DNA from 2 places in the Solibacillus sp. iso_87 genome. Region 2 is predicted to be linked to the other one. Evidence: predicted binding sites of a transcription regulator. Region 2 holds the regulator's gene; the other holds the start of a gene.

Region 1 (5,332 bases), 950 kb from region 2:
GGATAAAATGAAACAGCCTGGAGAAGCAGACAACATGCTTTTCCAGGCTGTTTATATTTTATTACAGTTTTAGTCGGTCCTGCAGAAATTTCCCGATGCCGTCTTCGTTGTTCGATAACGTAATTTCATTGGCGATTGATTTCAAATCGTCTATTCCGTTACTCATCGCAACGCCAACGCCTGCGTATTCAATCATTTCCAAGTCATTATCCTCATCGCCAAATGCAATGATGCGATCACGCGGAATGCCCATTTCTTTTGCAATATAGTCGATGCCTACTGCTTTACTTAACCCTTTATGGACAATTTCGATAATCGGGAATGGAGCTCCCCAACGACGATGCTCGATCAGTTCAGCGTGCACATCCTGTAAATGCTTGCGGATGATCGGTGTATTGACATCATCGGCTTGAATGAGTAAACTTGTCGGATTTTCCTTTAATGTATTTTTCAGATCGCCAGTTAAAATATTGGGATTACCCATATGCAGCAACTGAAGCACACCTTCATCTTCACGGTGAAGGTACACATCATCCAATACTTCGGCGATTAAGTTGTCGTATTCATATTTATGAACAGATTCTACAACATCATGGACTACACTTAAATCGACAGTTGTATGAATCGTTTTCCACATCGGATTTTTAGGGTGGTGGATGAGGGCTCCGTTGAAATTGACAATCGGAGTTGTTAAACTAAGCTCCTGATAATAAAGCTGACTCGCACGATACGGACGTCCTGTCGCAATCATCACCTGATGACCTGCTTCTTTTGCCTTCAACAAAGTTTCCTTTGTCAGCGCAGAAATTTTCTTCTCGTCCGTCAATAAAGTGCCGTCTAAATCTAATACAATTAAATGTTCGTTCATAAGAGTAAGCCTCCTTTAGCCTGGGTATAATTGTAACGTGCAAAAATAGCATTCGTCAAAGTTTTGAAACATCGACCAATTTTTGCTAATGTAAACAAAGAGGTGAGAAATTTGATAGTTGATAAAGAACAATGGAAGTCCATTCCATTACTGCATGTATATGATGAAACGATGGATGAGCAAACACCGGTCGTAATTTTTCTTCATGGTTTTTTAAGCGCAAAGGAACATAATTTACATTACGCTTATCAGTTTGTGCAACAAGGTGTACGCGTTATACTACCGGATGCATTAATGCATGGCGAGCGCTCGAACCAATTGACAGAAGATCAGATGAACTTTAACTTCTGGAAAATTGTATTAAAGTCAGTGGAAGAAGTACATACTATTTATGAAGAATTGAAGCTGAAAAACTTGGCAGGGAACAAGGTTGGGATTGCCGGGACTTCAATGGGCGGAATTGTCACTTCAGGCTGTTTAGCGATCTATCCATGGATTGAAACGGCAGGTATTTGTATGGGAACGACAAGCTATACGAAACTGGCCCTCCATCAAGTAGAGGATTTAAAGCAAAAAGGCGTAACATTTCCGCTATCTGAAGAACAGCAAAACGGCTTGCTTCAAATGCTCCAAAAATTCGATATGGAGCAGCATGAAGATTTATGGGCAAACAAACCGATTATTTTCTGGCATGGTGAGCGCGATACGGTCGTTCCTTATCATATGAGCCGAGATTATGTTGAACAACTAGAAAAAGAAAAAAAAGCAGAACATATTACTTATTTGGCAGAACGAAAAGCAGGGCATGCGGTTTCGAGAAACGGGATTTTGCAAGTCACGCAATTTATGGCGCAATGTTTGGCATAAATCTTGCGTTCTGCTATGATTAACATTAACACCATGGCGAAAGGGGAAGTTTAAAATGGCAATTGATCACGATATGAAAGAAAGTATGTTAGGTGCATTGGAAAACGTAATTGACCCTGAGTTAGGCATTGATATCGTCAACTTAGGCTTAGTATATGAAGTGGATTTAACAGACAAGGGCTTAGCAATCGTTACGATGACATTAACATCAATGGGTTGTCCGCTCGCACCGGTTATCGTTGACCAAGTAACAACGGCACTTAGCGAATTACCGGAAGTAAAAGAAGTAAAAGTCGATATCGTATGGCAACCGGCATGGTCTAAAGATAATATGTCACGCTATGCAAAGATGGCATTAGGCATTCGTTAATTAATAAATGAATAAATAAATTGAAATTCGGTCATTTTGCATATAGGCAAAGTGATCGTTTTTTATTAGAAAATTTGCGAAAGAAACAGGGCGTAATTATTTGTTGTTTGACCAAATTTGACTTATAATTAAAATAATCAAAAAAGGTCAAACTAAATGAAAGGGTGCATTCTATGCAATTTAACCAAACACAAGATAATCGTCCGCCCTTAGAACAATTTGGACGTAACTTAATTGAACAAGTAAAAAACGGTAAGATGGATCCGGTTATTGGACGAGACGAGGAAATCCGGAACGTCATTCGTATTCTTTCACGTAAAACAAAAAACAATCCGGTCCTCATCGGTGAGCCAGGTGTTGGTAAAACAGCGATTGTCGAAGGGCTGGCACAGCGAATCGTAAGACAGGATGTTCCTGAAGGATTAAAAGATGCGGAGCTTTATGAACTGGATATGAGTGCACTGATTGCCGGTGCATCATATCGCGGGCAGTTTGAAGAGCGGCTGAAATCGGTATTAAAGCAAGTGAAAGAATCAGAAGGGCGTATTATTTTATTCATCGATGAGATCCATACAATTGTCGGTGCAGGGAAAACAGACGGAGCAATGGATGCAGGAAATATGCTGAAACCAATGCTTGCACGCGGTGAACTGCACTGTATTGGAGCGACAACATTGGATGAATACCGGATGTATATCGAGAAAGATCCTGCATTGGAACGCCGCTTCCAGCAAGTAATGGTGCGAGAACCTTCTATTGAAGATACAGTATCCATTTTACGAGGAATAAAAGATCGTTTTGAAGAACATCACCGTGGTGTACGCATTCATGACCGCGCGATTATTGCAGCGGCCCAACTGGCAAACCGTTATATTACAGACCGCTTTTTACCGGATAAAGCAATTGATCTGGTTGATGAAGCATGTGCAATGATCCGCATCGAGATCGATTCAATGCCACAGGAACTGGATCAGTTAACGCGCCGCCTCACTCAGCTGAAAATTGAACAGCAGGCACTGAAAAAAGAAAAAGATGATGCGAGCAAAAAACGTCTTGAAATAATTACAGATGAAATTGATACATTGGAAGTATCGATAAAGTCAATGAAGGAACAGTGGGAACTCGAGAAAAACGGCTTACAAATTGTGCGGGATAAAAAAGATGAACTGAAAAGAATGGAAGCCGAGCGCGATGATTTATTTATTTCAGGCAGTAATTTAGCGCGGGCAAGTGAGCTTCAATACAGTAAAATACCTCAGCTTGAAAAGGAAATTGCCGAACTGGAACTACAGTTGAAACAGTCGGAAGGTAACCGGATGCTGCGTGAAGAAGTGACTGAAGAAGAAATCGCTAAAATTATTTCACGCTGGACAGGTATTCCGGTAACGAAACTTGTTGAAGGTGAACGCGAAAAACTGCTCCGTTTAAAAGATACACTGCATGAACGGGTAGTTGGTCAGGGCGATGCGGTAACGTATGTAACGGAAGCAGTTTGGCGTGCGCGTTCTGGTATTAAAGATCCAAATAAGCCAATCGGAAGCTTCTTGTTCCTCGGTCCAACCGGTGTCGGAAAAACGGAATTGGCAAAAGCGTTGGCCGCACAACTATTCGATTCAGAAGACCATTTCATCCGTATTGATATGAGCGAGTATATGGAGAAGCATTCTGTATCACGGTTAGTCGGAGCTCCTCCAGGCTATATTGGCTACGAAGAAGGTGGTCAGCTGACAGAAGCGGTACGCCGTAATCCATATTCCGTTGTACTGCTGGATGAAATCGAAAAGGCACATCCGGATGTCGCCAACATTTTACTGCAAGTACTCGATGATGGCCGCATCACCGATAGCCAAGGACGGATCGTCAACTTTACGAATACCGTCATTATCTTAACATCCAATATCGGTTCACAGTTTTTACTGGAAACATCAGAAGAATCGAAACAGCTTGTCCAAGCGGCATTACGCCAGCACTTTAAGCCTGAGCTGTTAAACCGGATGGATGATATAATTATGTTCCATGCATTATCGAATGAGCACTTCCATAAGATTGCCTGGAAATATGTAAAGCAGCTTCAAGATCGGGTAGCAGAACAGGAAATTACGCTTTCTGTTGACGGGGAAGTTGTAGACTGGATTGTGAAGCACGGAATTGACCCGCAGTTTGGTGCACGTCCGCTCAAACGTTTTGTCCAACGCCATTTGGAGACGATTGTTGCCCGTGAGCTGTTAAAAGGGGAAGTTACAGCAGGTGGAAGTTTATCGATTGCATTGGAAAATGAAGAGTTGGTTATAAAAAAATCAAATTAAGTGTGAAGACAGCTTGTGCGTAAATGCGTACAAGCTTTTTTATTTAGGGAGGATTAGAGTTCTAATATAAATGAAAAAGTTCCAATAAAAGCCGGAAGTTCTAATTAGAGGTACTACTGTTCAAATAAACGGGTCGACTTTTCTAATATTGAGTATATATCTTCTAATATTGTATGGAAATTTTCTAATAAAGTCAGCCCCCGAAAAAATAGACGTAAATAACAAGGGGCTGTCCAGTAGTTTTACCGGACAGCCCCTTGTTATCTATTAGTGATGCTCTGCTTCTGCTTCTGGAGTTGATTCGTTTGGAATGATTGCAGCGATAATAATAACTAATACGCTGAATACTAATGATACGATTACGCCATTCATGAAGTTAAAATCTACACTTAATACAGAACTTACTACATAGTTTAGCATTGAAACTAATAAGAATGACCAAAAGAACGTAATGATATATTGCATCAAATTCACCTCATTGAACTTATTTATAACGTTATTGTGAAATTACATCTTCAATATCATACCACAAGCATTCATGAAATTAAAAGGGCGAATCAAATTATTCTTCAAGTTGTCATAAATGCTTATTTTTATTGCTTTTTTTAGTAAGAATTAACACGGAAAAAAAGAAGATTAGCACAAAGATGTTTGTCTAAAAATGGAACGTTTTTGTACGTTCACGCTCAAAAATTTTAAATGGAAGAAACGAATGAAAACTTCCAACCACCATTTAATTTCATGACGATGTTTTACCAATTAGAATAGCCATTTTAATCGGGAGAAAAACAAGAATAATCCATAGTCCCTCTTTTTCCAGAAATTTTAATTGTGTTAAAAATAATTATGTTCTATAATTAGTACCAACTACTAATAATTAGTTATATTATTTGATCCAAGAGAAAACAAGGGGGCTATTAT
Region 2 (5,332 bases):
CTGCTTCTTTTGACTCAGTAGATTTCGTATCCTCTGCCTATGCAGGGGATATGATTGAGTTGGAAGCTGTTGTATCTGGAACAGGTCGTACTTCGATGGAAGTATATGTACGGGTTGTATCAAGAAATATTAAAACAGGTGCAAAGAAATTAACGACGGAATCATTCGTAACGATGGTCGCGATCGACGAAAACGGCAAGCCGAAGGAAGTACCGGGTGTTGAGCCGGAGACAGATTTCGAACGCCATTTATTTGAAACAGGCCCGATTCGTCAGGAGCATCGAAAACAAAAGCGAGCATTATCAAAAAAACGGCGTGCATAAAAAAGGGTTTTGTACAGTGGTAGAAGTACCAATTAATAAAAAGAAAACCCTTATTAAGAAACGGATATTTTAACGCACAGCAAAAAAAATGCTATTTTTCTCACAGAGAAAAATAGCATTTATGGGTTATGTTCCACCTTCTTTTAGTATTTAAGCAAAATTAATCATGCAGTTCCTGAACAATGTGGAGCAATGAATCCGATGATGTTAACACATTGTTTGTTGTATGTGTTAAACCGGTAATAACAGATGAAATGGCATGAATGTCTTCATTCGTGTTTTCATATTGCGTTTTAATGCCATGTACGGCTTCAGTAATTGATGTAAAGGAATCCGCCAAGTTTTTTTGCGTATCCACACTCATTTTTACTTGCTCATCAACACTTGAAACAGAGTCGGACATTTGTGAAATACTAAGTTCGGTTTCTTTAATTAAATGAGAGACGTTTTGTACCGCATTTTTAGTTTCCTCAGCAAGCTTTCGAACTTCATCAGCTACTACGGCAAATCCTTTCCCATGTTCACCTGCACGTGCTGCTTCAATAGATGCATTTAATGCAAGCAAGTTTGTCTGATCGGCAATCCCTGTTACTAACCCTACAATTTCAGCAATTTTTTTGGACGATTGACGCAATTTAACCATTGATGATTCAAGAGTGTCCACACGATCTAAAATGTTTGTCATGATTGCTGTCTGGTTAACTAAATATGTAGTCCCTGTCGTTGATTTATTTTCTGTTTCCGCTACTAAATTTAATCCTTGTGTTGTGTTGGAAGCAATTTCTTCGGATTGACTCGCAATTTCCTGTAATGAGGCATTTGTCTGATCACTAATATGCGTTAACTCTTGTGCAGTATGTTGAATTCGCTCCACAATTCGGTATTTCATTTCCAAACTTTCAGTACGAATGCGCTGCTCTTCTTTTTCATATGCTTCAATCACAAGCTGCTGCTCAAAGTTGATTAGTTTTGAAAAAGCATTAATTGCTTTAGCCATTTCTTCATTTGACATTTCAATTTTACTAATAAAGTCGATAAACGTGGTCATTAGCGATTGGAATGATGCAATATACCACTTTGATTGCAGTCCGATTTTAACATGGACATGTGCAATCGTTTGTCGTTCCTCTATATAATTTGAATCGATATTACAGTTGAACATCGCTTCTAAATGCTTTGTTAATGTCCCTTTAAGACGCTCCATTCGAGCTGAACTTCCTATAATATCCACAAGCTCCGGACTTAAGCTAATCGCACCATAAAACTTCTCCACCATAACTGGAACAACTTGTTTTGCAAAAGGTTCCAGCTGTTTAATCACGGCTAAATCCTCTTTCGTTAAATTTAGCAATTGAAGCTGTTTATGTAAGTTAGGATAGTTTGAAACATCCAGGTTTACTTGCTGTGCATAATTTGCAATATCAAAATAAGGCTTGTTTGAAACTTTTGTTGCTCTAGAAAACAGAATACCCATGTTCTTCCTCGATTCATGTATTATTAAATAATACTATTTTACTGTTTATATCGGATGAAATATTAATATTTCTATAGAGATTAAAAATTTACAGTAATTTGTATTTGAGGTAATATAACTATTAAAATGGATGCAGTAAATAGTGAAAGGCGTTGTAATGATGAAGTTTCATAAAGGGCGTTTAAAATTTGTTTTACCATTGTCGCTTGGAGTTGCGATCGCATCGTATATCATGCTAGTAAACAATTATGCAGAAGTAGGCTACCGTGACCGCATTTTAATAGTTATTGGAGCAACCATCTTAACCGCAGTTATTTCCTACTTTTTATTCCCACAAGAAGGGGATAACCCGAAAGATAGAGGCCCATATTAATCAAATATAGACATCAAAAGAAATCTCGAAATAAAAATTCGGGATTTTTGTCCTCTCTATGAAACTTTTACGAATATTATCCGTAAATAAGCTAATAAACTAAAGTGAGGTTGATAACAAATGGAATCTAAATGGTCGAAAATCATTATTCATGCCAGTGCATTCTTTGCGCCGTTCCTAGTACCGATTCTGTTTTTCTTAATAAGTTCTGAAGATGAAGTAAAGCGTACAGCAATCCAAGCATTGCTTTTCCAAGTCGTATTCGGAATTTTAATAGCCATTGCAGGAGTTCTTTCTGTATTGTTAATTGGTTTACCATTCCTATTAGTATTTTTACTCATCTTCTGGATTGCACCGGTCATCGGTATTGTAAAAGCATTATCTGATCAGCACTGGAATTATCCAATTGTAGGACGCTGGGTATAATTTATCCTCAATTTGGCAAAGTTCATAAAAGCGGTAAGGTTTGTTTAAAACACCTTATCGCTTTTTTTACATAAATAGGGATTTATTAATGTAAAAATAGGGAAACCTAAAACAAGAGTGATTAGTTGCATTTCAAAAAAAAAATATTGTATATTTAAGTCAAAGATAGTCAAAGTCAGTTGATGAGAGGTGAGAGACAGCATGAGGAATATATCTGACATAATTGAAGGGTATTTGAAGGAAGTTATTGAATTAGAGGGACAGGGACTTATTGAAATAAAGCGAAATGAATTAGCAAAGCAATTTGCCTGTGCTCCTTCCCAAATCAATTACGTTATCAATACGCGTTTCACGACCGAGCATGGCTACTATGTAGAGAGTAAGCGGGGTGGTGGCGGTTATATTCGGATTTTGCGAGTAACGATCCACTCTAAGAAAAATCTATTGGACGAAATGGAAACACAAATAGGTAACGAAATTGCTCAAACTAATGCTGAACGTATTATTTTCCGGTTATTGGATGAGGACATTATTACAGAGCGAGAAGCAAGCATTATGAAGGCCGCTTTAGACCGGGTCACATTACAGGTAGGTTTACCGCTGCGTGATCAGCTAAGAGCACGTATTATGCATGCAATGCTACAAACGATTTCTTTTGAAAAGTAGAGGTGGATTATTATGATATGTGAGCATTGTAAACAGCGTCATGCCAATGTTACCGTTACTCAAGTTCACAATGGTCAAAAAGTGGAGCGTCACTACTGTGAAGTATGTGCCACTCAATTTCATCCATTTCAATTTGACGTAAATGAAGAGCCTGCATCTCTTCAGCAGCTTATTTCAAATTGGTTCAATTTTGTACCTGTGAATGCAAAGAAAGAAAGTACGACAACGAATACAAACAGCCCAAAATCCTGTCCTTCCTGCGGGTTTACGTACCGACAGTTTTTAAAGCAAGGGAAATTTGGATGCGGTCAATGTTACGAAACATTTAGCGAGCAATTACCACAGCTACTTGAACGTCTTCAGGCAGGTACTCAGCATGTAGGGTATGTGGAAGAAGGACCTTCAAAAGAAAAAGTAGAACAACAAATCCAAGAGCTCCGTTCATCACTGCAGCAAGCTATTGCGGAAGAGCGTTTTGAAGATGCAGCTTCCATACGTGATGAAGTAAGGGAATTGGAAAGTAAAATAAAACAGGAAGGTGAGGGGAACGCATGAACATCGAGCATTTTTTAACGAATGCCAGTCCCAGCTGGATGCAACACGAAAGCGATTCCGATATCGTCATTAGCACGCGCATTCGGCTTGCTCGTAATATTGCCAATACTCGATTTCCGATAAGTTTTACAGAACAGGAAGCACAAATAATCGAAGAAAAATTGATGAAGTCATTATTATCTTCGGATAACAACCCATATCAGTTTTCCTATTTCCAAATAAAAGATATGCCGGTTTTACAACGCCAAATTTTAGTGGAGAAGCATTTGATCAGCCCGAATTTGGCACGAAGAAAAAAAATTGGATCATTTTTTTTAACAAAAGATGAATCCATTAGCATATTAGTAAATGAAGAGGATCATATTCGCATACAGAGTCTTACTCAAGGGATGAATTTAAAAGAAGCATTTGATAAGGCTCGCAATATTGACCGCTACTTAAGTAAGTCAATTGCGTATGCATATGAAGACCGCTATGGTTATTTGACAAGTTGCCCAACAAATGTCGGAACAGGACTTCGAGCTTCTGTCATGCTCCATTTACCAGCACTCACAATGATGAAACAGATGAATCCATTAATTCAGATGATGACAAGATTAGGAATGGTTGTGCGGGGTATATATGGGGAAGGCAGTGAAAATTTAGGGAATATTTATCAAATATCAAACCAGATCACATTAGGTAAATCAGAAGAAATGATTTTGCAGGAGCTTCAGGATGTTGTAGAGCAAGTAATCAAAAAAGAAGAACTTGCCCGCAAAAATTTGCTGATGCGTGCCCCCTCGATGTTGGAAGACCGCTTAAGCCGTTCCCTTGGTACATTGAAGTACGCAAAAATTTTAACGAGTGAAGAAGCGGCAAGCTGTTTATCAAATGTACGTCTTGGGGTAAGTTTAGGATTATTAGAAGCAATTTCACAGCGTAAACTAAATGAGTGCATGCTTATTATGCAACCTGGACTCATTCAGCAATATATTGGTACTACGTTACAACCAGCAGAGCGTGATATGTATCGTGCGAAGCTGTTGCAAGAAAAGTTAAACGAGCAAGATGAAGCTACAAACAATGGGGAAAAAGGAGAGGATTTTCTATGATGTTTAATCGATTCACACAACGTGCTCAGAAGGTATTACAACTTGCTCAAGAAGAGGCAATTCGTCTTAAGCATAAAGAAATCGGAACTGAACATATTTTACTTGGCTTAATTCGTGAAGGTGGCGGAATTGCCGCTAAAGCTTTGGAAGCAATTAATATTAGCCCTCAAATGATTGAAACTGGCATTGAGGAACTCGTTGGAAAAGGTACTGAAGATGTAGGCCCAATCGTACATTACACACCACGTGCTAAAAAGGTAATCGAACTTTCATTGGATGAATCACGTAAATTAGGGCATGCGTATGTCGGAACAGAGCATATTTTATTAGCTTTAATTCGTGAAGGTGAAGGGGTTGCTGCCCGCGTATTGGCGAATACAGGTGTAAGCATCAATAAAGCACGCCAACAAGTTTTACTTTT

Evidence for each region. The regulator CtsR, encoded in region 2, represses protease genes until heat stress. The targets are predictions, from matches to a motif close to ATGGTCAATAAAGGTCAAACA.
Region 1: AC0VXV_RS04160 (ATP-dependent Clp protease ATP-binding subunit) is a predicted target of CtsR. The motif match lies at 2,239-2,259, and genes of this name have one in related genera.

What each region holds. Positions count from the first base shown of each region.
Region 1 covers NZ_CM149656.1:858,073-863,404, forward strand. The annotation lists gene AC0VXV_RS04145 (Cof-type HAD-IIB family hydrolase) at 62-868, opposite strand; gene AC0VXV_RS04150 (dienelactone hydrolase family protein) at 971-1,735, shown strand; gene AC0VXV_RS04155 (metal-sulfur cluster assembly factor) at 1,797-2,105, shown strand; gene AC0VXV_RS04160 (ATP-dependent Clp protease ATP-binding subunit) at 2,279-4,411, shown strand; gene AC0VXV_RS04165 (YjzD family protein) at 4,679-4,876, opposite strand.
Region 2 covers NZ_CM149656.1:3,859,517-3,864,848, reverse strand. The annotation lists gene AC0VXV_RS19780 (acyl-CoA thioesterase) at 1-323, shown strand, start outside; gene AC0VXV_RS19775 (protoglobin domain-containing protein) at 484-1,797, opposite strand; gene AC0VXV_RS19770 (acyltransferase) at 1,940-2,170, shown strand; gene AC0VXV_RS19765 (DUF4870 domain-containing protein) at 2,291-2,596, shown strand; gene AC0VXV_RS19760 (CtsR family transcriptional regulator) at 2,798-3,262, shown strand; gene AC0VXV_RS19755 (UvrB/UvrC motif-containing protein) at 3,275-3,817, shown strand; gene AC0VXV_RS19750 (protein arginine kinase) at 3,814-4,911, shown strand; gene AC0VXV_RS19745 (ATP-dependent Clp protease ATP-binding subunit) at 4,908-5,332, shown strand, end outside.